Linked DNA regions of Thiorhodovibrio winogradskyi. The main gene of each other region encodes a partner of the protein of the gene in region 2 in a complex. Links are inferred from orthologs where the notes say so. Each region holds a gene or a part of one and is shown on either strand. Other genes may lie near its edges.

Region 1 (15,461 bases), 310 kb from region 2 along the record:
ACAACTCCAAACACCAGATGAACCTGCCCGGCCACCTCCAACTCGCGAAGATTGTCTGCCAGCACACGGGCAGCATCCTGATTATGGGCAACGTCAAGAATCCATGATGGTGCCCCCGGGATGCGCTGAAAACGTCCCGGCAATCTGGCCGCATTTAGCCCGCTACGCAGGTGCGCATCCTGCATCTTCCAGGCTGTTTGCTGCTCACGCGCAAGCAGATGCAGCGCGCAAAGCGCGGCGGACGCGTTATCCAGCTGCACCCGCCCGGTCAGTGCCGGCAGCGGCAGATGCAAAAATTCCGTTCCATCGGCATGTCGCCAGTGCCATGTTGGCGGATCGCTCTTACCACTATCCGCCAGTTGCCAGTCAAACTCCCGCCCCAGTTGATACACCCGCGCATTCACCGCCTCGGCCTGGCCACGCAGGCGTGGCGGTGGTTCGCGGCTGCCGATGATGGCTGGTCGCCCCGAGCGGAAAATACCCGCTTTCTCGAAGGCGATCTGGTTCGGATCCTCGCCCAGCCAGGCCATGTGGTCACGCCCAATGCTGGTGACCAGGGCAATGTCGGCATCAAGCAAATTGACCGCGTCGAGTCGTCCACCCAGTCCGACCTCGAGCAGAATGAGCTCAACCCGGGCACGGCTGAATAACTCCAGGGCAGCCAAGGTGCCAAACTCGAAATAAGTGAGCGAAATCTCCCCTCGCGCCAGGTCGATGCGCGCGAAGGCTTGGCACAGTGCCTGGTCGGATGCTTCTTGCCCATCAATGCGCACCCGCTCGTTGTAGCGCAGCAGATGAGGCGAGGTATAGACGCCGGTTTTCAGCCCGGCGGCACGGCAGCAGGCATCAAGGTAAGTGACAGTGGAGCCCTTACCGTTGGTGCCGCCGACGGTCATCACCGGCCCATGCAATGGCGGTGGACCCAGTGCTTGCCATACGGCTTGCAAGCGTTCCAGGCGCAGATCGATCCGCTGGGGATGCAGTCCTTCCTGCCAGGCGAGCCATTCGTCCAGGGTGTTCCAACGCATGGGCAGCGGCGGGCTCGGACTCTTGTACTTGGACGCCGCGCTCAGGGACGCGGACGACGCATCAGCATGGCGATCATGCCGCCGATGCGATCCCGATGCTCGCGACGGTCGATGATGGCATCAAGCGCGCCATGTTCGAGCAGGAATTCGCTCTGCTGAAAGCCCTCGGGCAAGGTCTCTCGCACGGTTTGTTCAATCACACGCGGCCCGGCGAAGCCAATCAGAGCCCGCGGCTCGGCCAGATTGATATCGCCGAGCATGGCCAGGCTGGCCGAGACGCCGCCCATGGTAGGGTCGGTCATCACCGAGACGAAGGGCAGTTTGCGCTCGCGCAGACGTCCGAGCGCGGCACTGGTCTTGGCCATCTGAAACAGGGAAAACAGCGACTCCTGCATGCGCGCCCCACCGCTGGCGGAAAAGCACACCAGGGCGGCGTTGTCTTCAATCGCGGCCTCGACCCCACGCACAAAGCGCTCTCCAACCACCGAGCCCATTGAGCCACCCATGAAGCGAAACTCGAAGGCCGCGGCCACGCAGGCCATTCGCTTGAGCCGTCCGCGCATCACCACCAGGGCTTCTTTCTCGTTGGTTTGTTTTTGCGCCTGCGACAGCCGGTCGCGGTATTTTTTCAAGTCCTTGAACTTAAGCGGATCGGTGGATTCAAGATCCTGGCCGATTTCCTCGCGCGCATCCGAGTCAAGAAAGACATCAAGCCGCCGCCGCGCGCTGATGCGGTTGTGGTGCCCGCACTTGGGGCAGACTTCGAGATTGCGCTCCAGCTCGGCGCGATAGAGCACCGCGCTGCAGCCCGGGCACTTGGCCCAGAGCCCCTCGGGCACTGTACGCTTGTTGCTCGCCTCGATCTTTATCCGGCTGGGGACCAGCTTTTCAAACCAGCTCACGCTTGTATCCTGTTGCTCATGTCAAATACCACCCGATCTGCCGCACTCCACACCAGCCTTAGACCTTGTCGATGGCCTGGCGCAAGCTGGCAACGAATTCACCCACAGCGTCAGGGATCTCGGCCGGGCGTTCAACCAAGGCCTCGATACGGCCAACGATGGCGCTGCCGACGATCACGGCATCGGCAATGCCGGCGACTTTCGCGGCCGTCTCGGCATCCTTGATCCCGAAGCCGACGCCCAGTGGCAAATCGATGCGCGAGCGAATCAGGCTCAGCTTCTCCGTCACCGCGTCCAGGTCGAGATTTCCGGCACCCGTCACCCCCTTGACCGAGACATAGTAGACGAATCCCGAGGCGATGGCGCCAATTCGCTCAATCCGCCCGGCATCCGAGGTGGGTGCGAGCAGATAGACCAGATCCAGCCCCTGGGATTTCAGCGCCTCGACAAGATCATGGCCTTCTTCCGGCGGCACGTCGACAATGAGCACGCCGTCAACCCCGGCATCGGCCGCCTGGGCGGCAAATTCGGCATAGCCCAGCACCTCGATGGGGTTCAAATAGCCCATGAGCACCACGGGGGTATCGGGGTCTTGGGCGCGAAAAGCGCGCACCAGTTCCAGAAGCCCGCGCAGACTCATCCCCCGGGCCAGAGCGCGCTCGGTGGCACGCTGGATGACTGGCCCATCGGCGATGGGATCGGAAAAAGGCACGCCCAGTTCGATCAGGTCCGCACCGCTGGATACCAAGCGGTGCATCAAGAGCACTGTGATTTCGGCTGTCGGATCGCCGGCGGTGATGAAGGGGATGAGCGCCGTGCGGCCCTGTTCGCGGCAGGCGGCAAAACGTGCGGCAATGCGACTCATAGCGAAATCCCGTCGAGCTGAGCGACTGTGTGCATGTCCTTGTCTCCACGGCCGGACAGATTAATCACAATGGTCTGATCCGAGCGCATGCGCGGGGCGAGTTCAGCGGCATAGGCCAGGGCATGGCTGGTCTCGAGCGCCGGGATAATGCCCTCGGTGCGGGTGAGATCATGGAAGGCCGCCAGCGCCTGCGCGTCGGTCACCGAAGCGTAGTGGGCGCGACCGCTGTCCTTCAGCCAGGCATGCTCTGGACCGACGCCCGGGTAGTCGAGCCCGGCCGAGATGGAATGGGTCTCGCGAATCTGGCCATTATCGTCCTCCATCAGGTAAGTGCGGTTGCCGTGCAGCACGCCTGGCCGCCCGGCACACAAGGGCGCGGCATGGCGGCCAGTACTCAGGCCATCGCCGCCGGCCTCGACGCCGTGCAGATCGACCTCGGCGTCCTCGATGAAGGGATAAAAGAGCCCCATGGCGTTGGAGCCGCCACCGACACAGGCCACCAGCGCGTCCGGCAGGCGACCGGTGCGCTCGAGCATCTGCGCGCGTGTTTCACGACCGATCACCGCTTGGAAGTCGCGCACCATGGCCGGATAGGGGTGCGGGCCGGCGACCGTGCCGATGATATAGAAGGTGTCGTCGATATTGGTCACCCAATCGCGCATGGCCTCGTTCAGCGCATCCTTTAACGTGCGCGAGCCGGATTTGACCGCCACCACCTCGGCGCCAAGCAGGCGCATGCGATAGACGTTCGCCTCCTGACGGGCGACATCGACTTCCCCCATGTAGACGATGCACTCGAGCCCCATGCGTGCCGCCACTGTTGCCGTGGCCACGCCATGCTGACCAGCGCCGGTCTCGGCAATAATGCGGGTCTTGCCCATGCGCCGCGCCAGCAGTGCCTGGCCGACAGTGTTGTTCACCTTGTGCGCGCCTGTGTGGTTGAGATCCTCGCGCTTGAGATAAATCCGTGCGCCGCCGAGCTTGGCCGACCAGCGCTCGGCCAGATAGAGCGCCGAGGGCCGCCCGACATAGTCGCGCAGGTCGGCATCAAGCTCGGCCAGAAAGTCCGGGTCGCGCAGATAACGCTCATAGGCGGCGTGCAGCTCCTCGAGCGGATGCATCAGGGTTTCAGGCACATAGATGCCGCCATAGATGCCGAAATGCCCTTGCGCATCCGGCAGCGTATAGGCACCTGGGGGCATTTGGGGGGCGCCGGTGTGGCTACCGGTGTGGCTACCGGTGTGGCTGCCGGTGTGGCTACCGGTGGGGCTGCCGGTGGGACTATTGGCCTCGGCGGAACTGATCGCCATTCGCTACCTCTTGCATGAATGCGGAAATTTTTTCACTGTCTTTAAGGCCCTTGTCGCGCTCAATGCCGCCGCTCACATCGACCGCATGGGGCCGCACTCGGGCAATGGCGAGCGCGACATTCTCAGGGGACAGGCCGCCGGCCAGTATGCTGCGGCGCGCCAGCCATTCTGGCACCAATTCCCAATCGAAGCAGCGCCCGGTGCCCCCGGCCTTGTTTGGATCATAGGTGTCAAGCAGCAGCGAGGCGGCGCCCTGGTAGTCTTTCGCGGCCCGCGAAAGGTCAGTCCCCTCGCGCACCGCGATGGCCTTGATCCAGGGGCGCTCGAACGCCTGGCAATAATCAGGCGGCTCTGTTCCATGAAACTGCAGCGCGCCGAGCGGCACCCGCGCAAGCACCGCGCGCACCAGGGTCGGCTCGGCATTGACGAAGAGCCCGACCAGGGTCACGAAAGCCGGCACCGCGGCGGCGAGCGCGCGGGCCTGCTCGACAGCAACCGCGCGTGGGCTCTTGTCGAAAAACACCAGGCCGATGGCATCGGCGCCATGGGTCACAGCCGCCTCGATGTCGCGCGGGTGCCTGAGCCCGCATAGCTTGACCCTTGTTCGCATCATCGGTGTTCTAAGCCCCGGCTGGTCCGGGTTCCATGGGTGCCGGGTGATCATCTGATACCCCGAGAGGGTCCGAACGGCCAAAGGGGCTATTGTAATCAAAGGCAGGCGCACCAGAGAAGCGCGGCCAAGAACTCGCCGTTAGTGATGCGGCATTCGGGCTTGGCACCGCGAAATGCTCCGGATAATCGACCGCGCTCAAGTAAAGCCCCTGCGGTGGTGCCGTGACGCCGCCGCGGGTGCGGTCACGCTGGGCAAGCAGTTGCTCTGTCCAGCCAATGGGCGCATCCCCGCGGCCGATGGCCATGAGCACCCCAGCGATGTTGCGCACCATGTGGTGCAGAAAGCCGTCGGCACCCACGGCCAGTTCAATCAAATCTCCCTGACGGCTGAGGTCCAGGTAATGCAGGGTGCGCACTGGGCTTTTGGCCTGACAACCCTGGGCGCGAAAGCTCGAGAAATCCCGGGTACCCACCAGCGCCCTGCCCGCCTCGCGCATGGGTTCAAGCGCCAACGGCCGGTGCGTCCACACCGCCCGTCGCGCAAGCAAAGCCGAGCGCGTTGGACTATTGAGAATCAAATAGCGGTAATGGCGCGCGCGGGCGCTGAAGCGGGCGTGAAAGTCCGCCGACATGGCGCGTGCCCAGCGGATGGCGATCTCGGGTGGCAATTGAGCGTTGATGCCAAGTACCCAAGAGCGCTCGGTGCGCACGGCCGGGGTGTCGAAATGAGCCACCTGCGCAAGGGCATGCACGCCGGCATCCGTGCGCCCGGCACAGTGCAGCACCACCGGGTGATCGGCCACCCGGCTGGCGGCAGCCTGCACCTCCTGCTGCACCGTGGGTGCGTGATGCTGCATTTGCCAACCGCTGAAGCGGCTGCCATCGTATTCAATACCAAGCGCGATGCGGTGAGATTGGACCTCGCTGTCGTCCATTCAGCCATCAAGCTTCTTAAGCAACCCCTGCGCCTCGGCGCGCTGCTCGTCGTTGCCCTCGCGAATCACCTCTTCGAGGATAGCGCGCGCGGCCTCGGTGTCTTCCATTTCCACATAGGCGAAGGCCAGATCCATCTTGGTGGCAACCTCGTCCCACATGGCTGAATCCATGCGCCACTGCGAGGAGAGAACGTCACTGGCACCGCTGTCTGGTGCCATTAGGGACTCATCGCCAAACATGGGCGACTCATCACCAGAGGAGTCGCGCGCCCCCGGCTCATTGAATGCGGGCGACCCGGCTGATCGATTGGCGGTGGCAGTCGCATCCTCCGACAAATGATCATCCCTTGCTTGGGGATCCGACGATTTTGGCGCCTCTTTGTCAGTCAGCGATGCGCCCAGCGACTCGAGGTCTTCCAGCCCAAAATCGAGATCCGGAAGATCCGAGGATGGTGTCTGGCCAGGTGCCGCCGAGGAAGGTACCATTTGTGTATGGAAACCTGCCTCGGATGACATATCTAGGTCGAGCTCATCGTGGTTTTCAGCCTCGGGCTTTGTGATCGGCTCCGGAGTTTTCTCATTTCCGCCATATAAAAACTTCTCGATGTCGGCAATCACATCATTGTCCGGGGTCGCCTCGGGCGCGCGTGCGGGCGGTTCCTCCGGCAGATCGAGTATCTGCAGATCACTGTCATCGATCGGAGTTGACTCCTGTGCAGCTGCATTGGTCGGTGCATCGACGGAATCACCCAGCGGGTCTTCGACTGACGATAGATCCAGGTCAGGCAGACTATCTGGGGCGTTGCCAATGTCGGCTGTCGAACCAAACGACTGCTCGGGCAGTTCACCACCGAGTTCATTTGCCACCAGTTCCTCGAAGGGATCGACACCACGGTTGGATTTAGCCGCATCTGTTGCACGTTCAAGCGGCGTTCGCGGCTGAGGCTCTGGCGCATTCGCCTCAGCAGAGAATTCTGGCAGATCCAGCGACGACAGATCATGCTTCTCAGCCGCGTCCCCTTTGGGCGCGAAGGGCTCCTCGGGAAGATCGAACTCTTCATTCTGGTCGACCGCGTCCAGATCGGCGAAGAGACTGTCGCCCAGCTCATCGCCGCCGAGTTGTTGATCAAGATCCTGCAGCGGCAGCGAGACATCAAGGTCCGGCTCGCCAGGAGCAATCTCGACCTGATCCAGGCGCGCCTGGCGCTCCGGCGGTTGCGTCGCGGCCGGTGGGGTCTTGTCGTCACCAACAGCCTCGGGAAAGGCTATCGCCAAGTCGTCTTCGTTCAGGTCGTTAAAATTGAGCCTGAACGACTCGAGTTCCGATGGCCCATCAGAATCCTCAGCATCGGGCGTCGACATGCGCCGCGACGCGACGTTCGGTTCCGGTGCCCCAAGAGTGGAGGAAGCGACCTCTGCCGCGGCGACAGCCCCAGCAGAACCGACCAGTGCCAAGATGCCATTCCAAACTTGGGGATAGCGCTCGGGAAGTCCGCGAGCGGCCATGCGTTGCTGCAACTTGGCGAAGTTTTCCATATCACCGCTGCCAGCATAAGCCTCGGCAAGCTTGAGTTGGAGAGCATCGGATGCAGGTAGCTTTGCAAGCGCCGTCATCAGCGTTCCCTGCGCATCGTGGTGGCGGCCGGAGGAGATGTCGTTGTTCGCCTTTTCCAGTGCTTTTTGCTCGATCGCGAGCAGTTCGTCTGACTTCGCAGAAAGAGCAACAATTGGCAGGGGTGTGGCCGTTTCGGTGCGAAGGCCAGCCGGAGCTGGTGGCTCAGCTGGCGGTGGTTCTGCCGTCCGCAATGGAGCTTCGGGGGCTGGTGCTAGTGGAGGTGTTTCCGAGACCGAGGCCGGGATTGGCTCGGATTTTGGCTCAGGTACTGGCTCAGGTACCGGCTCGGATTTTGGCTCGGATTTTGGCTCGGATTTTGGCTGAGGCTCTGGTTCTAGCGCTAACCCGGGAGCTTCCTGGACTGTTACCGGTTCTGAACTCCGTATTTCCTCCAGCTCATGGCCTTCGACTGCTTGCGGCTTAACATTCGCATCCGCATGCTCATGTGAATCTGCCTTAGTTTTTCCACGCTCTGAAACCAATTTCACACTGATAAGAGCAAACAAGGCCAAAAACAGTGCCCCGCCCGCTCCGACCAGCGACCAAAGGAGTACAGGATTCAGGCCCGAAGAGGATGCTTCGGGATCGGGTGGTGTCTCGGCAGCTTGTTCTTCAAGCAAGGATCCGAGCTTGCTGAGTTGAGCCTCAAGCTCGCGAATGCGCTGCTGCATGGCTGCATCTTCTGGATTCGCAGGCGCGCTTTCAGCAGCCGCTTCGGTTGCAGTCGCATCTTCGCTCTCAAGCTGCTCTGGCGCGCTATCAGCAACCGCGGCAGTGTCAGCGGAGGTGGTTGGCGCGGCGCTTTCAGATTCAGCTGCCTCTGCTTCGGCCCCGTCAGCATCCGAAGTGTCAACGGAAGCAGCCTCCGAGGTATCTGACTCAGCCAACGAGGACCGCGCCTGCTCGGACGCTGCATCGGCGAGAGCAGGATCTTGGCCCGCGCCTGCTTGGGCGGTGACTTCCTGGGAGAGCGCCGCGGGCATTTCAGCGGATGCCTCGCTATCCAAAATGGCATCCTGCCCCTCAGACTCGGCGTTCGCCGCGGATTGGCCAATATCGGTCGTCACGGGAGTTTGGGTATCAGAATCAGCGCTCGCTGTATCTTCAGCGTCTTCATTGGCCTGCCCTGCCTCGGCATCCGATGCATCCGCGAGGACTTCCAGCTCCTCGGCTTGATCCAAAGCCTCGGCTGTTAGCTTATCTGAAGAATCCCCAGGGCTTGAAGAATCCGCGGAGGCGATCTCCCCTTCGCCTTGCGCACTAGCCTCGGACGCTTGATCTCTTTCCTGCCCAGCTTCCTCCCCAACTTCCTGATCGCCTGACTGACTTGCCTCCGCTGCGGCTAGATCGGCAGATTCAGGTTTTTTTTTTACCTCATCAACTGCTAGCTCGACTGGCTCAGCGCTAGCAAGCCGCTCTTTGGCCGGATCGGCGAGCGGCTGATTTGCAACGGGCTCTCCGGCAAGCGCCGCCTTGTACTGGCGAGTGGCCTCGGCCGGAGCCAGGGCAAAAAGTTCGGCAGCGGAGGGGATGACGAGCTTGGAGCCAGTAATCAACCGATTCACACTGCCGTTGCCGAAGGCTTTGGGATTGCTACGATAAAGAGCCATGGCCGTCTGCTGCACGGTCGCCCCTTCTGGAGCGATCGAATTAGCAACGCGCCAGAGTCCGACACCAGCAGCGACCGGGCCATAGTGGATCGGGAACTCACCCGCGTCGGCATCATCGGCGTAGGTCGCCGGCACCCGATCCGGTGGTTCCCCTGCAATAAGCGGCTGCTCCAACGCTGAGCCCTCCGCATCCTGAGGCTTCGCGACAACGTCTGCGGAATCGGCTCTGGAAACAGTCTCGGCATCGCTGGTATTTAGAGAACCTGCGTCCGCCTCGGCCACATCAGCTGGGGCTGTGGGAGCTGGCGATTCAGAAGCGACATCTTGAGCCTCGCTCAAGACCGGCTCCGGGGAAAAAACATCTGAACTGATCAGCTGGCCTTTGACGACCACTTCCGGCGGTTCAATGCCAGCCCGGGGTGGATCCAGCAGAATGGTGTATTCCTTGACGATCCGTCCCTGTGCCCAGACCACTTCAACCAGAAAATCCATGAATGGCTCTCGGACCGGGTTCCGGCTGGAAACCAGAATGACAGGATCACCAGCGGCATTGAGCCCAGGCTCGAAGGTGAGTTCTGTCAGAAAGAAGGGGCGCGGCACCGAGGCCTTTTTAAACTCTTCGGGGCTGGCCAATTTTGCCTGGATACCGTCAAGCTCATCCGCCCTTGCATCGTAGAGTTGAATTTCCCCCTCGAAGGGTTGATTCAGCGCGGATCTTGATACCAGGGAACCCAGGCCAAGCGCCCAGGATGTCGCGGAAGCGAACGCCAGAGACAGAGCAAGTAAGACCGATGCGAAGCGAGACATCATCTCTCCTAGCCGAATATTTTGCGACAATCGATGTTGCGACAATGATGCAAATCTTGTTAAGGGCATCTGAAAATCCCCGCCGACGGGAGCGTGGCGTCAGCACCTATGGCATTCAGAACCGGCATTCAGAACCCCAGTAAAAAGCCACGATCTGAGCAGAATCCCCTTGCGCTCACCGTCTTAAAGCTGATCGCCTTTAACAAGATAACGGAAAGCACGGGAGAACCTCAATTTATTTCTCTATAAAGTAACAGATTATCGGCATTTGTGTGACGCCAAAGCGCGAAACTCCAAAGATTATTGTTCAAGCAACAGCCTCAACATGCGCCGCAGCGGTTCGGCCGCACCCCACAGAAGCTGATCGCCAACAGTGAAGGCACCAAAGTAGTCAGGCCCCATGGCTAGCGGATGCAGACGCCCGATGGGAATATCCAAAGTGCCGCTGACCATGGCGGGCGACAAGCCAAGGATGCTCGCTTCGCGTTCATTGGGAATCAGTCGCACCCAGGGGTTGGCACTGGCGATGATATCCGCCACTTCATTCTCGGGGATGGCTTGCCTTAGCTTAATGGTCAAACCCTGACTATGGCAACGCATGGCGCCAATGCGCACGCACAGACCATCGACAGGTATAGGCCGGTCGGACCGCCCGAGGATTTTATTGGTTTCCACCCCGCCCTTCCATTCCTCGCGACTCTGCCCGCCGGGCATGGCTTTGTCGATCCAGGGGATGAGACTACCCGCCAAGGGCATGGTGAAGAGTTCATCGGGGAAGGACTCCGCGCGCAAGCAGTCACTCACGGCGCGGTCGATGTCAAGAATGGCAGTGCCGGGATCACTTAACTGGCTGGCCACGGCCGCGTGCAGGGCACCCATTTGACTGAGCAACTCACGCATGTTGCGCGCGCCGGCGCCAGAGGCGGCCTGGTAGGTCATGGCGCTGACCCAGTCGACCAAATCGCGGCGCAGCAACTCGCCGATGGCCATGAGCATGAGGCTGACGGTGCAATTGCCGCCGATGAAATCGCGCCGTCCGGCGTGCAGGGCATCCTCGATCAGCGCGCGATTGACCGGATCAAGCACAATGGTGCTTTCGGGCGCCATGCGCAGGCTGGAGGCGGCATCGATCCAGAATCCCTTCCAGCCGCGCTGGCGCAGCGGGTCGAAGACCGCGCCAGTGTAGTCGCCACCTTGGCATGTGAGGATGGCATCCATGGCCGCGAGGGCGTCGAGGTCATTGGCGTCACCCAGCGGCTGGGGCCCCCTGCCAACATCCGGGCCGGGCTCTCCCTGCTGGGAGGTGGAGAAAAACACCGGCTCGGCGATTTGCGCGAAATCATCCTCCGCGCGCATGCGTTCCATCAGCACCGAGCCAACCATGCCACGCCAGCCGACAAAACCCACTCGCTTGATCTTCACCATCCGTACCCCTGAAAAATGATTCTTGTGCTGCTGACGATGGAAGAGTCGCGGACCCGCCCATTTGACTGGTTCATCCGATGCTCTGTCGAGACCTGGATATTTTTTTGGCTTTTGTCAGCGGAGAAACGATGCGAGTGAGTCTATCCGATGGATTCTTGCCTGTCACGAACTGGGCTTCCGGCCATTTTTCCCATTGAGACGAGCCGGACAATCCAAGGGACGCCTTATTGTGTCGCACTGATCTTAACCTCCCCGGCATCCGTCCAGGCGCGCTCTTGCGGGCGGTACATGTCCTCCACCCGAGCCTGTGGATGAGCGAAGCGCCCGGGCGAGACCGCGCGCACCGCGTAGGCCAGGCGAAAATGCTCGGGATCGCTGGCATCGCGGTTCACGGCGGCCAGCATGCGATCAGCCAGGAAGGCTTGATAGTCGGGCCGCGCCAGCGGCTCGGGCCCTTGTTGCAAGCCGGGCAGTCCGCTGAGATCGCCAGCGGCGAGCAGATGCGGATTGTCGATTTCAAATCCGGCTGGCAGCGGATCCTCGACCATCAGGCGCGCGGCGGCGCGCCGGTCGGCGGTGATGTCGAGCACCGCGATCAGGCGCATGCCTTGGGTGATCTCGCCTGCGTCCACCAGGTTGCCGGACAAATCATGGAACTGGCGACTGATACGATAACCCTGGCCGCCAGCGGTCGGCGGGGTGCGCGGCTGACCGGTCAGGGTGACGATGGCGGTTTGCGCTTGCGCGCCGAGATTGCGGATCACCAGCGGCTCGGTTGCCAGATCGACGGCGTCAAAACGCCTGTTCCACGGACCTTTGTGGGGCTGACCGTCGATCTCGAGCTCCGGGGTGGTGGCGCCCGTCATCTGGGCTTGGGCAGCGAGAACCAGCCAGGCTTGTTCCTGCGTGCTCAGGCTTTGACTCAAGCCGGAGCTGTCGGTTTTGGTCGTGGCTCGCGCATTCACCTCCCGCGCCAGCTCAGCCAGCGGCAGGGCGTCGGGTAGATGCTCGGCGGCGAGCGCGAGCAGAGCCGCGCCATCGCGCAGATGGGAGCCGAAGTCCGGTCGCCAACCGGCATCCTCCAGACTGGCGTCGCGCGCTTGCCACAGCTGGTAGGCGGATGCAAAGGCCTGCCGAGCGCGCGGTTGCGCACCCTGCAGCGCCAGCGCCGCGCCGAGCTGGGCACGCGCCATGGGCGTGGCGAATGCATTCAACTTGGTTTCGAAATAATAACGAATATCGCCCAGGGAGATGCGCCCATTGCGCGCCAGCACATTAAGCGCATAGGCGATGCCCTGGCCGCCGTGGTCGAAGTCCGAGCTGTAGGCGAGGCGGTTTTTCAGATTATCGAGTGCCAGCTTGAAGGCGGTCTCGGGCGTGTCATAACCCTGCTCGGCCGCGCGTGTGAGGAAGTCGGTCACATAGGCATCCAGCCAGAGCTCCTGCTCCTGGTCGCCGCCATCATGGGGCGACCAGAGGCCGAAACCACCGTCGCTTGCCTGCTTGCCAATCAGCTCGCGGATGGTCCCAGCGATCCGTTGCCTGAGGTCTCCATCGGGTTCGACATCAAGCGCCCCATCGCCGCCCTGCCCCGGCGCCGTCTGTTGAATGCCCAGCGCCAGGCTGTCGACATAGAGCAGAGGCAAGGCGCGACTGGTGAGTTGTTCGGAACAGCCGTAAGGATAGCGATCAAGCGCCTGCAGCAAACCGACCACATCAAGCCCGCCGGCGCCCGTGATCGAGACCTGCCAGGACTCGGTCCCCGTCACCAGGGCCTGGCGAGCGGCCTCGCCCAGCCGCACGTCCAGCAGGCCGGTGCCGAGTTCAAGACCGGGGCCACGCGGGGCAATCTCGCGCTGCTCGCGCATTTGCACCGGTGGAGTCAGATCCCGCACCTGCAGCCGCAGGCTCTTGGTGAGCTGCTTGCCATCGGGCGTGGTGAGTGCCAGATCGAGCTGGCCCTTGCCGGAGGCCAACGCCTTAAGGGGGAACTCTGCACGCACGCGGCCTTCAGATGCGATTTCAAACTCGGCCGCAGCGGGCCCGTCGAGCGCAAGTGCCACCCCGTCGCTAGCAAGCTCCAGGCGCACGCGCCCTGTTGGCCCCTCGACATGGGCCAAATCGACCAGGAGCCGCGAGCTGTCACCTGGCGCGAGAAAACGCGGTAGCGAAGCGGTGAGCACGATGGGATCGCGAATCAGAGTGTCGCTCGCGGCATGACCGACGCCATCGGCGCTCCAGGCCATGGCCATGATGCGTGCCCGACCGTTGAAATCAGGTAATTCAAAGCGGACCTGGGCGCGGCCCTCGGCATCGGCCGCTAGCACGCCGGAGTGGAAGGCCAGCAGGGCCTCGCTGGGCGGCGGGCCATCCACGCGCATCAGGGCCGCGGCATCGCCACCGGTGCGCAGGCGGCCGGGCTCGCCCTGCATGGGGTCGATCAGCCGACCATAGAGATCGCGAATCTCGAATCCCAGGCGGCGCTGGCCGAAGTACCAGTCATCCGGCGCCGGGGTTTTGAAATCAGTCAGGTTGAGAATACCCTCGTCGACGGCGGACAGGGTCAAATAGGCCGGCTCTCCGGCGGGCAGGTTGGTAATCCGCAGCCCGATTGGCAGTGGACCGCGTGGCTCGACCTGTTCCGGGGCCTCCAGGACCAGGTCGAGTCGCCTCGGGCCCGGATCGACCCCCGCCCATTGCAGCCCGAGCGCGCGCTTGGGCATGCGTTTGGCCGCGACATCCAGCGGGCGATAGAGCGCGGCGGTAATGTACGCACCACTGCCCCAATCGGCGGTGACTGGGAGTTCAATCTCCCCGCCCTGCTCCGTGACCCGCACCGGGTGCATACTGACAATGCCCTGATTGATCACCATGACCAGCGCCAGCCCTGGAAAGCGCGGTTGAAGATGCACGCGCGCGGTCTCGCCGAGACGGTATTGGGCTTTGTCCAGCACCAGTTTGACGGCATCCGGAGTGTCGTAGGCCTTGGGCGAGACATACCAACCGGCATCGAACGCCAGGCTGACCGGCACCAGGGCACCCGCGCCCTCCCCGGCCCGCACCTCCAGCTCATAGGCGCCCCAATCGACGGGCATTTCCAATTTGGCCGGTGCCGAGGCGGTCAACTCCAGCTGACCGCTGGCGACCCGGCGGCGCTGCTTGATGGGCTCGAAGCGCCAGTTGCCGTCGCGCTGATACCACTGAAAGGAGGTGCTAACCCGCGACAGGGTCCAGGCCAGATCGGTTGCCGCCATGGGCTGGCCGTCGGCATCCAGGGCAATGAGTTCAAATTCCGCCTTGTCGCCTTCCGGCAGCGCGCCATCGAACAGCGGCTTGAGGCCCAGCCGCGCGCGCTTGTCGACCAGCGGCAGTTGCAGCTCGCGCTCGACCGGCCGGCCACTGGCCTCGATCACCCGCACGCTGATGTCGGCGCGCAGCAGCTGGCTTGCCGAGACCCCGTCGGGCAGCTCGACCGGCAACTCGGCGCGGCCCTCGGTGTCGGTCTCGGTGCCATCGAAGAGTTCAAGTTCAGGCGTGAACTCCTCATCCGCCAACCCAAAGCGATAGCCGGGAAAGGCCGCCAGAGCGCCGCTCGCGACCACCCGCGCCTGGCCCTCGACACGCAGACTGGCCGCCGGGGCACCGTAGAGATAGCGCGCGTCCAGCTGCAACAGGGGCGGATTGCTTGGGTCGATTTCCTTGGCCTGGGTGTCGAGCCCGAACGCCAGGCGTTCGGGCTCGAAATCCTCGACCAGAAAAGTCACGCGCGCGAGCGCTGGCTCTTCGGGGTCGAGATGCACCGCTGCCTGCCAGGCACCGCGCATGGCATCCGGCAACAAGCCAAGATCAAGCCCATGGGCGCCCAGTCCCAGGTCGGGGGCTGGCTGCCGCAAGAATTCAACACCATCCGGGCGCTTGATAATAAAGGTCAGCGGCAAATCGGGAATGGCGCCTGCCAAAGGATCGCGCGCCAGTGCCGTGAGCGCGACCCGCTCGCCAGGGCGATAGACACCGCGTTCAGTCGTTAGAAAGACATCCACTGGATCGGGTGCCGGACGGCCTGCCACGCCACGATCTGTTAGATCAAAGGGGCTGGCGTTGAGATCCAGAAAACCATAGTCGCCACTTGGGCTTTCAGCCGTGAGCAGCGCGGCGCGATTGCCGCCAGTACCGCGCAGCAGGCCGGGATCGAAACGCGCATGGCCACTGGCATCGGTGCGCGCCTCCCCCAGCACCTGTTGGTTGACCGCCAGCAGGCGCAGGCGCACATCGGCCAGTGGCTCGGCGCTGGCAAGGGAACGCACCAGCGCATGCAGGCCATCGTCGCCGGAAAGCGCCGTGAGGCCCAGATC
Region 2 (15,629 bases):
CCCGGTATGGCAAGCTCTCGGCCGCGAGCCCGCGCACCGTCGGGCGCATTACCTCGGTCATGATGCGTTCGTGCAGATCGGGCTTGACCACTGGGGCGGGGGAATAGGCACCCATGCCGCCAGTATTGGGGCCTTGGTCGCCCTCGTCGCGCGCCTTATGATCCTGCGAGCTGGCCAATGGCACAATGGTTTCACCATCGACCAGTGCAATAAAGCTCGCTTCCTCGCCGGTGAGAAAGTCTTCGATCACTACCCGTTGACCGGCCGCGCCGAACTGACCACCGCTGAGCATGGCCTGCACGGCCGCGCGCGCACTGTCCAGACTCTCGGCAATCACCACCCCTTTGCCGGCGGCGAGACCATCAGCCTTGATCACCACGGGCTTGGCGAAAGGGGCGCGCGTATCCAGGTAAGCCAGCGCCTCGGCCTGATCGCTAAAGCTCAGGTAGTCCGCTGTCGGGATACCATGGCTAGCAAGAAAGTCCTTGGCGAACTGCTTTGACCCTTCCAGTCGCGCAGCCGCTGCCGAGGGGCCGAAACATCGCAGTCCCGCCGCCGTGAAGGCATCGACCAGGCCGGCGACCAGGGGTGCTTCTGGGCCGACGATGGTGAGTTCAACCGCGTTGTCGCGCGCGAATGCAACCAGGCGTTCGATGTTGTTGGCGTCGATGTCGACATTCTCGATACCGGGCTCGCATGCCGTGCCGCCATTGCCGGGCGCGACCCAGACCTGATCGGCTAGGGGCGATTGCCGGACTTTCCAGGCGAGGGCATGTTCGCGCCCGCCGCCGCCGATGATGAGCAGATTCATGGTTTGGTGGAAATTGGCCAAAGGTGAGTTTACAACTGAGCCGATCAGTCCGTGAAGTCCCGAGAGTCTCTGGTGTTCTTAAGTCTGTTGTTTAGCAGCGATGGACCTTCTTGGGTCATCATCCCAGCTTGCCGTGCTCGCGGCCGAAGGCGGCGATGCCGCGCCCTGAGTCGCCAGCGCGAATAAAAACCAGGATACGCTCGGTTTCCGGGCCTGGAAAGTCGGCCGCGGCCTGTTCCATGGCGGCACTCAAGCGCAGTCCGGAGCGGAACAGCAGCCGATAGACCGCCTTGATACGACTGCGCGCCCCAGGGTCGAAACCGGCGCGGCGCAGGCCGACGGTATTCAGCCCAAGAATGCGCGCGCGCTGCCCATTGGCCAGCGCGAAGGGTGGAATGTCTTGGGCCACGCCGGTCACGCCGCCAATCATGCACAGATCGCCAATGCGACAGAACTGATGCACCGCCACGTGCCCGGCGAGAAAAATATGATTGCCTAGGGTGACATGGCCGCCCAGGGTCGCGGTATTGGCAAAAATGTTATGGCTGCCCACCTGGCAGTCATGCCCGATGTGCGAGAAGGCCATCAGGTAATTGTGGTCGCCAATACGGGTACCAGCGTCGGTTTTGACACCGCGGCTAATATTGACGCCTTCCTTGAAGTGATTATTCGCGCCTATGACCAGCGGTTTTGAATGCTCCGGGCGGAAGCCGAGATCCTGCGGCTCCGTGCCTAGGGTGGCGCCATGACAGATGCGATTACCGGGGCCGATTTGGGTACCGCCCTCGATGCGGACATGGCTGTCGAGCACGCACCCCTCGCCGAGCCTGACGCCTGCTTCAATGATGCAGAAAGGGCCAATGGTGACGCTGGGATGCAGGTCCGCGTCGGGCGCGACAATGGCGGTGGGGTGAATGCGCATGGCGGACGAAGGCTTTGAGGCAAGCTGGAGATAGGCAGGGAAAGATGGAACCTCAGTCGCGACTGGGGTGGTTTAGCGGCCGGCGCGCCATCAATGGCGAAAATGCCGGGTGCCGGTAAAAATCATTGCGATGCCATGCTCGTCGGCGGCGGCGATGACCTCCTGATCACGCACCGAGCCGCCCGGTTGGATCACCGCCGTGATGCCAACCTCCGCCGCCTGATCGAGCCCGTCGCGGAAGGGAAAGAAGGCGTCCGATGCCATGACGGCACCCTTGACGGCAAGCCCCGCTTGATCCGCCTTGATGGCCGCGATGCGCGCTGAATTGACCCGACTCATTTGGCCGGCACCGACGCCGATGGTCATGCGTTCGCGCGCGTAAACGATGGCGTTGGATTTGACAAACTTCGCCACTCGCCAAGAGAACAGCAAATCCGCCATTTCCGCCTGACTCGGGGAGCGGGCGCTGACCTGGCGCAGTTCGGCCGCGATGAGTCGATCAGCGCTTTGAATCAGTAGTCCGCCGGTCACGCGTTTGAAGTCGAGCGTGTTGACACCGCCGGCGACTGACCAGTCGCCGCAGCTGAGCAGACGCAGGTTCTTTTTGGCCTTGGCGGCTTCCAGTGCCTCATGGCTGATCCTGGGAGCGATCATCACCTCGACGAACTGACGCTCGACCACGGCGCTGACTGTGGTCGCGTCCAATTCCCGGTTAAAGGCGATGATGCCGCCAAAGGCGGATTCCGGATCGGTGCTAAAGGCGCGCTCATAGGCTTCGAGCAGGCTGCGTCCTTCGGCCACGCCGCAAGGATTGGCGTGCTTGACAATCACGCAGGTGGGCGCATCGGTAAATTGCTTGACGCATTCGAGCGCGGCGTCGGTATCAGCGATGTTGTTATACGACAGCTCCTTGCCTTGGTGCTGACTGGCGCTGGCTATGCTGCCATCCGGCGTATTGGGCTCGACATAGAAAGCCCCCTGTTGGTGGGGGTTCTCGCCATAGCGCAAGCTCTGCTGGCGACGAAGCTGCCAGGTCAGGGTGCGCGGAAAGCTGGCGTCAGCGGGGTTTGGTTTGGTTGGCGTGCTCTCATTCGAGGTGGCGTCCGCGGTGACTTCTGGGTCTGATACCGTGCCACGCTCAAGGCGACGCCCAAGCTCATTGGCGATGGCCGCATCATAGCGGGCGGTGTGCTCGAAGGCGCGCACCGCGAGGTCGAATCGCAGCTGTTCGCCGATGCAGCCCTGATGCGCGTCAAGCTCGGCAATCAAAGGCGCGTAGTCCTTGGGCTCGACCAGCACCGCGACCGCGGCATGATTTTTGGCCGCGGCGCGCACCAGTGTGGGACCGCCGATGTCGATCTGCTCGATGGCATCGGCTAACGAGCACTTGGGATCGGCGGTTTGTTGATCGAACGGGTAGAGGTTGACCACCACCAGGTCGATCGGCGCGATGCCATGCTGCTTCATTACAGCCTCATCCTGGCCACGGCGTCCAAGAATGCCGCCATGGATTATAGGATGGAGCGTTTTGACCCTGCCATTCATCATCTCCGGAAACCCGGTGTGGTCGGCTACCTCGGTGACACTGAGACCCTGTTCGCGCAGCAGTGCGGCTGTGCCGCCAGTCGATAGGATCTCGACCTGATGGCGGGCCAGCGCGGAGGCCAGATCGGGGAGGCCGGTTTTGTCGGAGACACTGATGAGGGCACGTCGAACAGCTTGCATGGGTGGATTTCAATGGCAGTGGTTAAGTTGATGATAGATGGCTGCCAGAACACACTGGTGAGACGCTCTGGATTCTAGCGCTGCCGATCAGGTTTCCTTAGGTTCTTGTTCTATCTATGTGCCCTAGGGGTCAAATGCTAGGGGTTCCTCGGATCGTTGGCCGACAAAAGTCCAAACTGAGAGATTTTCTTACGCAGCGTCCCCCGGCTGACACCAAGCATTCGCGCGGCAAGCGTCTGATTGCCGCTGGCATGATGCAGGACTGTCTCGAGCAGCGGCCGTTCGACCTCGTCGAGAACGAACCGATACAGGTTATCGATTTGATGATCGCCCATGCGCGCGAGATAAAATTGCAAGGCTGTGCGCACGCAGTCGTGCAAGGGTGGGCCGTTGTCCGGCCCCGACGGGTTCATGGAACGACAGGGCTGATCCTGGCAGGCATCTGGCTCGGTCATCGATGCCGTGTTGATCCTCATGCGTCAATCTCCCCTGTCACCAGATTGGTCAAGTAGCTTTGGAGCAAGTGGCGCTGCCCCGCTGCCGATGTTGCTGTCAGGAGGGCCTTGCGGACCTCTGCAAAGCGGGGCAGGTTCTGGCAGTACCAGACGATGTGCTTGCGGGCGACGCGAGGACCGCGTCCCATGCCATAAAACGCATGCAGTGCCTCAAGGTGGGAAAGCAGAACATCCCGAATCTGGTCCAGGCCGGGAGGCTCGACCCGTTCGCCGGAGGTCAGAAACCGCCTGATGCGATCGAAAATCCATGGATTCCCCAGGGCAGCGCGGCCAATCATAACAGCATCTGCCCCCGTCTGTTCAAGCACGGCATGTGCGCTCTCTGGGGTATCAATATCGCCATTGGCGACGAGCACCATGCTTGTGTGTTCGCGTAGGCCCGCCAGGCTTGAATGTTCCGCCTGGCCACGAAAGTCACATTTCCGGGTGCGACCATGCACGCTTAACATGAGGATTCCCGAGTCTTCGGCGATGCGTGCAATCCTTGCAAGATTACGCTCTTGGGGTGACCAGCCGGTTCGCGTCTTGACACTGACCGGAACCCTGACCGCGCGGACAACCTGGGTGAGAATGCGCGCGACCAGTGGCTCGTCGCGCAACAGTGCCGAGCCGGCCGCCTGACGACAGACAGTTTTTGCAGGGCAGCCCAGGTTGATGTCGATCAGGTCCGCGCCCTGATCGACGGCATAGCGCGCGAAATCCGCCATGGCCGCGGGATCGGCGCCGGCAATCTGCACCGCGAATGGGCGTGGTTCTCCCCGATGATCCAGTCGCTCCGCGCTGGTGCGGGTGTGGCGCAGTTCGGGGTTGGCACTGAGCATTTCCGAGAATGCAAGCCCGGCACCGAAGTCCCGACACAGACGGCGGAAGGGTCGGTCGGTGATGCCCGCCATGGGGGCAAGCAGCACGCGCGAGGGGAGTTCCAGAGAGCCAATCCGTAATGGCGATGCTGCTCGGTTGCCGGTGTTTGCCGATACGGTGGATTCCAGCATACTGTCCCTTGGAGATGATGATCTCTTGGCGTGCTTTTCTGAGCTAGCGTATCTGGATGCAATCACCGCTGATCAGCGCCCATTGGTCACGAATGGCCGGCGCATGCAAGGCGACGCGCCCACCATAGGCGGCGGCGACGCTCGGAACTTGGGGCTCGAGGATACCCGAAAGCGCGATCTGTGCATTGGTGGCGCAAAGGCGGGTCAGTATGGGAGCGAGTTCGACCAGAACGCCGGCGAGAATGTTGGCGATCAGCACATCCGCGCTGAAAAGCGGGAGCGCATCAGGTGCTAGGCAGCTGAGTCGCGCGGCGACGCCGTTTGCCGCGGCATTGGCGGTGGTCGCAGTCAGTGCCTGCGGGTCATGGTCGATGGCGATGGCGCGTGCGGCACCGAGCTTGAGCGCGGCAATGGCTAGGATACCGGAGCCGCAGCCGTAGTCGAGCAACGTCTTGCCAACAAGGTCGATGCTGTCAAGCCATTCGAGGCAGAGTGCGGTGGTGGGATGCGAGCCGGTGCCGAAGGCGAGACCCGGATCCAGCGCCACGATCACCTGCTCAAGAGCGTGATCGGAAGGGCATTCGGGTTCGCTCGGGGCTTGGCCATGGGGACAAACCCAAAGTCGCCGGCCAAAGCGTCGTGGCTGCCAATGGGCGAGCCAGGCGCGTTCCCAGACCTGATCGGCGAGCGGCTCGAGTCTGGGAGGCGCAGCCAGGGCGGCGTGCAGTTGGTCGGCGGTTTGCTCGGCTCGCAGACGCGCGGCTGGCGCATCCTCGAACAGCGCGGTGATCCGCACCAGCGCCCACAGCGGGGTGGCGCCAGGCGCGGGCTCGAGCAACTCCAGATTGGTCGATGGTGTTGTTTGCCCCGGGTCTTCCGGGTCATCCAGGGTGATGGCCAGGGCGCCGGCGCTCTCTAGTGCGGCTTCAATCAGCGGCACCTGTTCGCGCGCGCCGATCAATGCCAGTTGCAGCCAGGCCATGACGAGTCGTGATGGCGATTAGCGTTACAGCCCGAGCTTTTTCTCCAGATAATGAATATTGGCGCCGCCTGCCTGGAAGGCGGCGTCTTTCATGATCTGGCGATGCAGCGGGATGTTGGTCTGTATACCTTCGATGACTGTCTCGCGCAGGGCGTTGTTCATGCGCGCGATGGCACAGTCGCGATTCTCGCCATGGGCGACCAGTTTGCCGATCATGGAATCATAGTAGGGTGGCACCACGTAGCCCGAGTAGATGTGGGTATCCATGCGAATGCCTGGCCCACCGGGGGCGTGAAAGTCCTCGATGCGCCCGGGGCTTGGCATGAAGGTCTCCGGGTGCTCGGCATTGATGCGGCACTCAATGGCATGGCCGCGCATTTCGATATCGCTTTGTTGAAATTGCAAAGGCTCGCCGGAGGCGACCAGAATTTGCGCTTTCACAATATCGATGCCGGTGACCATCTCGGTGACCGGGTGTTCGACCTGCACCCGGGTGTTCATCTCGATGAAATAGAACTCGCCGTCTTGGTACAAGAACTCGAAGGTGCCTAGACCGCGATAGCCAATGCGAACACATGCCTCGGCGCAACGTTCGCCAATGCGCTGGCGCTGCTCGGCGGTGATGCCCGGTGCCGGGGCTTCTTCGACCACCTTCTGGTGGCGGCGCTGCATTGAGCAGTCGCGTTCGCCCAAATGGATGGCATGGCCGTGGTTGTCGGCCAGCACCTGGAACTCGACGTGGCGCGGATTTTCCAGGTACTTCTCCATATAAACCACGTCGTTGCCAAAAGCCGCGCCGGCCTCGGCCTTGGTCAGGGAGACGGCATTGAGCAGGGCGGCATCCGAATGCACCACGCGCATGCCGCGTCCACCGCCGCCGCCGGCGGCCTTGATGATAACCGGGTAGCCGATGTCGCGCGCCAGTTCCAGCAGTCGGTTGGGATCCTCGCTCAGCGGGCCGTCGGACCCGGGTACGCAGGGAACCCCGGCTGCTTGCATCGCACGAATCGCCGAGACCTTATCGCCCATCAAACGAATGGTGTCGGGTTTGGGGCCAATAAAGACAAAACCGCTGCGCTCGACGCGTTCGGCAAAGTCAGCGTTCTCGGATAGAAAGCCATAGCCGGGATGAATGGCGACTGTATCGGTCACCTCGGCGGCGCTGATAATCGACGGAATGTGGAGGTAGCTGTCGCGCGAGGGCGCCGGGCCGATGCAGACCGATTCATCGGCGAGCAGGACGTGTTTGAGATCGCGGTCGGCATCGGAATGCACCGCCACGGTTTTAATGCCAAGCTCGCGGCAGGCGCGCTGAATACGCAGCGCGATTTCACCGCGGTTGGCGATAAGGACCTTCTCGATCATGCGATGACAAAAAGCGGCTGGTTGTATTCCACGGGCTGGCCGTTTTCGACCAGGATGCGCTTGACGCGACCGGCGACGTCCGCCTCGATCTGGTTGAGGATCTTCATCGCCTCGATGATACACAGAGTATCGCCAAGCTTAACCTCGGAGCCGTCCTCGACAAAGGGCTTGGTGCCTGGTGAGGGTGAGCGGTAGAAGGTGCCAACCATGGGCGAACGCACCAGGGTGCCATCCTCGGGTTCACTGACGGCGGGTGACTCCAGGGTGGCGCCCCCCCCCAGACCAGGTGCTGCTGGAGCGGACGGCATGCTGGCCGGCATGAGTACGTTCGGCGGAGCGCTGCCATAACGGTTGATGCGAACCGATTCCTCGCCCTCGTGAATCTCGATCTCGGCGACGTTCGACTCTTCGAGTAACTCGATTAGTTTTTTGACCTTACGGATGTCCATGCGGCTTGGATCTCTCGATGGGGCTAATTCAGAAGGGCTGGCCGGGCTGGCGATTTGGTGCCAATCGCATCCGCTGCCCGAGCTTGTTGTGATTATCCATGATGACCGGCTTGACTGGGTAGGCAACCGCTAGACGCCGCCGGAATTCATAGTGTTGGTGGATCTCAGGTAGTTTTGAGCGGCGATGAACGCCAGTTCATAGCCGTCGGCGCCCAGCCCGCTGATCACGCCCATGGCAATGTCAGAAAAATAAGACTGTGCCCGGAACGGCTCACGTGCGTGAACGTTTGACAAATGCACCTCAATGAAGGGCAGATTGACGGCAAGAATGGCATCACGCAACGCGATGCTGCTATGGGTGAAGGCAGCCGGATTGAAAATCATGAACACCACCCCGTCAGTCGGTGCTCGATGTATCTGGTCGATCAGCACATGTTCGGCATTGCTCTGCGCGAAGATTAAGTCCAAGCCCATTGGTTCGGCCGCCGCGCGCAGGCGCTGCTCAATCCGCGCCAGGGTGATCTGACCATAGATCCCCGGCTCGCGCTGGCCGAGCAGGTTCAGGTTGGGACCGTTGAGGCAGAGAATGGCCGACATAGGCTGCGCATGCTCGTTTTGCCGGGGAATCCGGACCTTGGGGTTGATCGAACTGGGTTGAACGCGGTTGCGGGCTTGGCTTGTTAATCACACTTGTAATCAGGGTGGCGAACTTCGACCCCAGTTGCCCAAAATGGCGGACATTGGCCGATAACAGGCGGAAAAGAAGCCCGTCCAGGTCAATACCGGCAAGGTTAAAGCAAAGTGCGCCGATTTACAAAAATCGCCGCGTATCGGCGATCTTCTGATTGGCCCGGACGCCTCCAGTGCTGCTGCCTTCAGGCAAGAGGGGCGGCAGCAGCGCTTCAACCTCCAGCTTGAGTCTGTCCTCGTCAATGAGGCCAGCCTGGCTGAAAACGGCGCGGCCAGTGCGATCGAACATTAGGGTAAAGGGCAGGGACCGGGTCCGGTTGCCAAAACGTGCCGCCAGTTCGATCTCAGGCAAGCCACCAAAGAGTATCTGGTAATTGAGCGGGCGGCTGGCAAGGAAGGTGCTGATGTCCTTGGGTGTGTCGATGGCGATACTCGCCACCTGCAGCACGCTGGTGTCGTGGGCGACCTGCAGGCGCTCAAGCGAGCCGATCTGGGACAGGCAGGGGGCACACCAACTCGCCCAGAAGTGCATGATCAGCACCTTGCCAGCCCAGTTGTGGCTGCCGATCTCATTGCCATGAATGTCCGTCAGGCGCAGGTCCGGGAGGACCATCGCCCGCTGCCGTTCTGTTCCGGACATCAGGGCGAAATTCGGATGGTCGTCCATCCAGCGCTGACCAAAGAGGGCAACGCTGATGCTCAGTGTGCCAGCCAGCAGGGTGACGAACAGGACTTTTATCACACTCATGGGATCACCGTGATGGACCCTAGGGTCATGGTTTAAGTGCGCGCAAATGGGCGGCAAATTCTTCCGACGGCACGAAGCCAACGAGGCGGAAACCGCGCAACTCGCTGCCGGAGGAGTCGAAAAACAGTATCGCCGGCGGGCCGGGTATGCCGAAGCGCTCCTGCATCAGGGCTCTGTCCTCGGCATCGTTGGCGGTCACATCGGCCTGCAGCAGAACAAAACCCGCCATGGCGGCCTGAACCTCGGGCTCGGGGAAGGTATAACGCTCCATCTCCTTGCAGGATACACACCAGTCGGCATAGAAGTCGAGCATCAGGGGTTGGCCCTTGGCCGCGGCGGCGGCCAGTTCACGCTCCAGATCGGCGACCGTCTTGATGCGTTTGAACTCGGCCTGGGCGCTGCTTTGCGCGCCACCGACCGGCATCAGCCCGCGCAGGGGTTGCAGCGTATCGCGCCCGCCGGCGGCGGTGCCGACCAGCATCAGGGCGCCATAGATCAGCAGGCTGATACCCAGGCCTTTCCATAGATTGCGCCAGCCACTGGCCTGCACGGGCAGGGGCTCGAGCGCGCCCAGATACACCGCCGAGGCAATCAGCAGCAGCCCCCAGAGCGCCATTGCCATGGCCGCCGGTAGGATGCGCTCGAGCAACATGATCGCCACGGCCAGCAGCAGCACGCCGAACACGGCCTTGACTGCATCCATCCAGCCACCGGCGCGCGGCAGTAGCTTGCCGGCAGAGGTGCCAATGAGTAGCAGAGGCGCGCCCATGCCGAGCCCAAGTCCAAACAGGGCAAAAAAGCCGAGCACCGCATCACCGGTCTTGCCGATAAAAATGAGCGCGCCCATCAGCGGTGGGGCGACACAGGGGCCAACAATCAAAGCCGAGAGAACACCCATGATGGCCGCGCCGATCAGGGTGCCACCCTGTTGCTTGTTGCTCAGTTCCGTCAGCCGGGTTTGCAGGCTGCTGGGCAGTTGCAGCTCGTAGAAGCCGAACATCGACAACGCTAGGGCGACGAAAATGCCGGCGAAGAGCGTCAGCACCCAGGGAGTCTGGAATGCGGCCTGCAGGTTGGCGCCAAAGAGCCCGGCAATCAGGCCGACGATGGCGTAGGTGAGCGCCATGGCCAGCACATAGGCCAGCGACAGCATGAAGGCCTGGCGGGTGGTGATGCCCTTGCCCTGACCGGCAATGATGCCCGAGAGAATGGGAATCATCGGGAAGACGCATGGGGTCAAGGCCAGCAATAGCCCGAGACCGAAGAAGAGTGCCAGGGCACCGAAGATGCCGGTTTTTGCCAGCCGCGCGGCAATCTGGTCCTGCTCGGAGACACGCGCTATCTCCGCCTGGGGCGCGGTGGCTGTGGGGGGTTGTGCGCTGGCCAGAGTTCGCGCATCCGCCACAGCTTGCGAATCAGCCAGCTCGGTGGTCGGCGGCAAGGCCAGGGTGATGGTCTTGGTCACCGGCGGATAACAGATGCCGCGTTCGGCGCAGCCCTGGAAGCTGGCGGTCAAGCGAATGTCGCTCGCCTCGCCGCGAGTGCGCAGCAGCGGTAGCTCGGCGCTCAGAAGGCCCTGGTAGATGGCGACATCGCCGATGCTGCCGTCCGGGCGCACGGTGTTGGCCTTGATCTCAGCCTCGGGCAAAGCGAGTTCGCCAAGTCGCACGCCCGCGGCCTCGGCGCTCTCTGGGGTGAGTTCCAGCGTGATCTTGTCACGATATAAAAAGGTCTCGGGCGCGATCATCCAGCGCAGTTCCAGCCGGTTGGGTGACTTGATGTCGGCTGAAAAAACAAAGGCTTCCTCGGCTGGGAGAATGTCGTGCTCACCAGCGAAGCCGCGACGAGCACTGGTAACGAGCGCATTGAGCGGGTTGGAGGCGGGCCTCGAGTCAGAGGCAGGGCTGGTTGCCGGATTGGGCGCCTGCTGGGCGGCTGAATCAAGGGCAGGCAGGTCAAGCTCGAGCGCGACTTCCTCGGGCGGATAGCAGAAGCCGGCATCGGCGCAGCCTTGAAAGCGCGCGAGCAGTGTTAGGCGCCCAGCAGCGCTGTCGGCGCGCTCAAGCGGAATTCGTATCTCTATCTGATTTCGATAAATCTCGACCTCGCCGAAGAACTGATCCTGCCGGATTTCGCCCGACGGAAGCCGCGGCTGGCCCAAACTCACCCCGGGTGTCTCGCTGCGGAAGCGGAGCTTGCCCTGGTACAGGTAATAGCCGGGGGCAATCCGCCAGCGCACGGCTATTTCGTCGGGGCCAAGAGCTTCGGCCGCGGGTTGAAAGGCCTGCTGAACTGGCAGGAAATCCGCCCATGCCGGTCCACTCAGACTCGTTACCAGCCCCGCGACCAGCATCCAGAGGCCAAGCCAGCCAGACGCGGATGAGGATCGCCCAGGGCGTGGGGCTTGGTTGTGGTGTGCTTTTTGGTTGGGCATCACGTGCTTTTGGTGCATGTGTCAATCCATTCCAGATAGTGATCCGATCCCGCGATAACAGGCACGACAATAAACTCAGGCACCTCGTAAGGATGTTCGGTCAAGATACGCGCCTCAAGTGCGTGCAAACGTGCCTGCGTTGTCTTGATCATCAGCAGGGTCTCGGCATCCTGGCACAGATCCCCTTCCCAGAGGTAAAAGGAGGTTGCGCCCGGCAGCAGGGAGACGCAGGCGGCCAGACCTTCTTTGACTAGCAGCGTGGCGATGCGCTCGGCGCATGCAGCGTCGGGACAGGTGCAGTAGGCGATGCAGGGTGGCGATGACATTGGCGAGAATCCCTGTGGCGGCTGGTTGAGTCGGGACAATTGGCCGAGCATTCTAGACCATAGCGGTGCGCGCGCGCCGGCTTAAGGCAGTTGTGAAGGCGAGCCAAGCTTTCCGGGTTGGGGGATTGCGCTAGTCGGCTCCGCGGTCTATGGTCGCGGATCAAGCGTTGCCGCCGCGATTTTGTCTTGATGTTGGTCCGATGCCGGCTTGGCGCCGGTTTCGGTGATGGTGGCGATCATTCATTCATCCACTGCTTTGTGAGCTCCATTGTGCTTTGGTTTTTTTTGTTATTCGTCGGCACGCCCCTGATCGAGCTGTATTTTTTGCTCAAGGTGGGGTCCATCATCGGGGCGCTGCCAACCATTTTGTTGTCGATCTTTACCGCGGCGCTGGGTGGCTACCTGGTGCGTGAGCAAGGGCTGTCGGTGCTGATGCGGGTGCGGACCATGCTTGACCAGGGCGTGATGCCGGCGTTCGAGGTGCTTGATGGCGCCATTTTGCTGCTGTGCGGGTTTTCGCTCTTGCTGCCGGGCTTTGTGACCGATGCCGTGGGTTTTCTGCTGTTGGTGCCGCCCCTGCGTCACTGGTTAATCCGCCGTTATATCGCGGTGACGCCAGCTGCCGGCGATGTGAGTGTGCACAGCTCCCGGCAGGACTACATCGAGGTGGATTATCGGCGCGAGGATGACTGACCTCGTATCCTCTGAATGAGCTCCAGATAACGGCCGGCGCTGATGTCCGCCTGATAGTCGCTGACTGCCGCGCGCAGGGTCTCGGCGGGCAGGGGCGCATCCAGGGTCGCGGCCATGGCCTGTGCCAGTGCGTGGGCATCGCCGACTGGCACCAAGGGGCCAAAGCGACCCTGCCGCAGGATCTCGGCTGGTCCGCTCGGGCAGTCGGTGGCAACCGCTGGGGTGCCCAAAGCCAGGGCCTCGGTCAGCGCATTGGGTGATCCCTCCCAGGCAGAGGAGAGCGCAAGCAGGTTGGCGCGCGCGATAAAGGGGTAGGGATTGGCGAGAAACCCCGGAAGATCGACCGACTCGCTCAGGCCAAGTTCGGCAATCAATCCTTCCAGTTCCGGGCGTTTGGCTCCTTCTCCCAGAATGATCAGCCGGCACGGACGCTGTTGTCTGAGCTGGGCAAAGGCGCGGATCAGGGTCGGGAAGTCCTTCTGCCGCTGCAGGCGACCGATACCCAGGATGACTGGGATCACGGGCGTTTGCGCCGGTTCGCGCTCCGCGTGCCGCAGCCAGGGGTGAGGGCAGGGCGCTTGCGCGCGCTCGGCAAGCGCGGGCGTGATCACCGGGTTGCGCACTACATGGATGCGCTCGGCGGGCAGGCGGGCAAGGGTTCTCACATCCTCGGCAACGCCCGCGGATACCGCGACAATGCCCTCGATATGCGGATAGAGCCAGCGGATGAGCCCATAGCGCAACCAGCGCTCCGCGGCCGAGCGAGCGGCCATGGCGGTCGACAGGTGGGTCCCCAGGCGCAGCAGGATGGCGGTGTCGACCCCGGCCAGGGCGCGCGCCATGACCGCGCTGCGCCCGGCCCTGTCCTTGGCCACCAGCAGGGCGGCGGGGCGTGCCCGCCGCAGATAAAGCGCGAGGGCCGGGATGGCAAGCTGGCTGTGGCGCCCGGCGAGCCGACGCTGGCGAATGCCGGGTGGGAGGTCCCGCAGATAGGCTGAGTTCGCGCGCAGCAGCAGCAGATCAACCCTTATGCCACGGGCATCGAAGGCGATCAACAGGTTGATCAGCATGCGCTCCACCCCGCCGTTGCCGGAAAAGGACGCGAGCACGGCGATGGAGTCGGGGTGGGGCGACATTCGTCTCTCCCGAGGCGGTCTTGTCGGACTTGAAGTGGCCAGCCCTGAAGGGGTCAGCCCTGAAAAGGCACGGGTACAAAGCGCTGCTGGCCGTCCTGTTCAACGCGCAGCAACACTGACGGGCGGCCCTGAGCGGCCACATCGCGAATCAGGCCGACGACCTGCTCTGGAGTGCTCACCTGTTGCTGCCCAACCATTGAAATCACGGTGCCGGCGCGAATGCCGGCGCGAGCCGCCGGGCCGTTCGGCTCGACCTCCGCGACCAGGACGCCCGTGGTGTCCGCGCGCAAGTTGTACTGACGCCGACCCTCGGGCGTGATTGGCGTCAGATACACGCCCAGGCGTGCCTGGTCGCTGCCGTTGTTCGGGCTGCTGGCCGCGAGTTGGCCATCGCCCGGCATCTGACCAATGGTCACGGGCAGGGTCAGGTCTTTGCCGCCCCGCATCAGTTCAACCCGCGCCTTCGTGCCAGCCTCCAGGCTGGCAATCAGGCGGGTGAGATCCCGATAGTCTTCCATGGGTTGGCCGGATACGCCCAGTATCACGTCCCCGTTGCGCAGGCCCGCGGCCGCGGCCGGGCCCTCGGGCAGGACGTCGGTCACCAGCACACCCTTGCGGTCCGGCAAGCCAAGGCTGGAGGCGACTTCATCGGTGACAGGTTGGATTTGCACGCCCAGCCAGCCGCGATCCACATGGCCCTTGGTGCGCAAATCCGCGACGATGCTCGACACCGTCTCGGCCGGGATGGCGAAGCCAATGCCGATGTTGCCGCCGCTCGGGGAGAAAATGGCGGTGTTGACCCCAATCACCCGACCGCTGGCGTCGAACAATGGCCCGCCCGAATTGCCGCGATTGATAGGCGCGTCGATTTGCAGATAATCATCATAGGGGCCGGAGTTGATGTCGCGTCCGCGCGCCGAGATAATCCCGGCGCTGACCGAGCCACCAAGCCCGAAGGGATTGCCCACCGCCAGCACCCAGTCGCCGACCCGGGCACCCGCGGCACTGCCAAGCTGAACCGCGGTCAAAGGTGTTTGTGGCTCGATCTTAATCAGCGCCAGATCGGTCTTGGGGTCGCGGCCAATCAAGGTTGCCTGGTATTCATCGGCGTTGTTCAAAGTGACCCGGATGCGCTCGGCACCCTCGACCACGTGATTGTTGGTGACGATATAGCCCGCTGGGTCGATGATAAAGCCGGAACCTTCCCCTTCGCGCGGCATGGAGAAGCCGGGCTCGGCATGAAAGCGGCGGAAAAACTCCGACAGCGGAGAGTCTTCGGGCAGTCCGGGTGGCAGAACGGGCGGGAGACCGGAAGCGCCAGAGTGACCTCCGCGGACTGATTGTTCAACGCTAATGTTCACCACTGCATCGACCACCTGTTCGACAATGTCCGCAAAACTGGGCGCTGCCATGGTGACCGGTGGTGGCATGGTGGTGCGCATCACTGCTTCCGACTCCGCTGCCGCGCGCACCGGGCCGGGGGCGATCAAGGCCATTACAAGGAGACCGAGCATCAGGAAAGCCGCTGTTGTCAGTTCGGCACGGTGGTCCTTGGCGAGTGTTACCGCCTTGTTCGACGGGCGTGGATGTTTGGCAAGGCTCGAGTTGCAGCCGGTGCGGACAGCTCGCGGCCTGGCTGCGCCAAGACCTGAGGCAAGGCCTGAGGTAAGACCAGTTGTAAAGCCAGTTGTTAAGCAGAATCGCATCTGAGTCATAGTGTTCATGGCCTGCATTGTCACTTGTATTGGTTTGCTTTTGGCAGGATTGTCATGGTAGTCGCCTTAACGCGGCTTTTCCCGCACATTACCGATTTTTCATCTTGACGTCTTCCGTACCTGTTT

What was found.
Region 1: the proteins of accC (region 2) and accD are in contact, whole or in part, in a solved structure (PDB 8UXZ), measured with the Escherichia coli proteins. The link is inferred for Thiorhodovibrio winogradskyi from one-to-one orthologs.

The regions. Positions count from the first base shown.
Region 1 is NZ_CP121472.1:2,083,316-2,098,776, reverse strand. What follows is about bases 1-2,828. They hold accD (acetyl-CoA carboxylase, carboxyltransferase subunit beta), read right to left. Parts: upstream 1,931-2,828; coding sequence 1,070-1,930; downstream 1-1,069. Other genes in these bases: trpB (tryptophan synthase subunit beta), read right to left, coding at 2,792-2,828; trpA (tryptophan synthase subunit alpha), read right to left, coding at 1,989-2,795; folC (bifunctional tetrahydrofolate synthase/dihydrofolate synthase), read right to left, coding at 1-1,028. In the rest of the region: more of trpB, read right to left, coding at 2,829-3,997; Thiowin_RS09350 (phosphoribosylanthranilate isomerase), read right to left, coding at 4,077-4,715; tRNA pseudouridine(38-40) synthase TruA, read right to left, coding at 4,726-5,652; Thiowin_RS09340 (FimV/HubP family polar landmark protein), read right to left, coding at 5,653-7,887; asd (aspartate-semialdehyde dehydrogenase), read right to left, coding at 9,985-11,100; Thiowin_RS09330 (alpha-2-macroglobulin), read right to left, coding at 11,334-15,461.
Region 2 is NZ_CP121472.1:1,784,211-1,799,839, forward strand. The notes cover bases 5,143-8,138. They hold accC (acetyl-CoA carboxylase biotin carboxylase subunit), read right to left. Parts: upstream 7,313-8,138; coding sequence 5,972-7,312; downstream 5,143-5,971. Other genes in these bases: prmA (50S ribosomal protein L11 methyltransferase), read right to left, coding at 5,143-5,947; accB (acetyl-CoA carboxylase biotin carboxyl carrier protein), read right to left, coding at 7,309-7,761; aroQ (type II 3-dehydroquinate dehydratase), read right to left, coding at 7,891-8,138. Outside these bases: purD (phosphoribosylamine--glycine ligase), read right to left, coding at 1-811; lpxA (acyl-ACP--UDP-N-acetylglucosamine O-acyltransferase), read right to left, coding at 930-1,733; purH (bifunctional phosphoribosylaminoimidazolecarboxamide formyltransferase/IMP cyclohydrolase), read right to left, coding at 1,824-3,458; Thiowin_RS07920 (helix-turn-helix domain-containing protein), read right to left, coding at 3,596-3,934; tRNA dihydrouridine synthase DusB, read right to left, coding at 3,931-4,965; more of prmA, read right to left, coding at 5,009-5,142; more of aroQ, read right to left, coding at 8,139-8,358; Thiowin_RS07950 (TlpA family protein disulfide reductase), read right to left, coding at 8,573-9,199; protein-disulfide reductase DsbD, read right to left, coding at 9,225-11,651; divalent-cation tolerance protein CutA, read right to left, coding at 11,633-11,959; Thiowin_RS07965 (FxsA family protein), read left to right, coding at 12,230-12,652; Thiowin_RS07970 (glycosyltransferase), read right to left, coding at 12,631-13,788; Thiowin_RS07975 (Do family serine endopeptidase), read right to left, coding at 13,842-15,302. UniProt on the Escherichia coli protein: This protein is a component of the acetyl coenzyme A carboxylase complex; first, biotin carboxylase catalyzes the carboxylation of the carrier protein and then the transcarboxylase transfers the carboxyl group to form malonyl-CoA.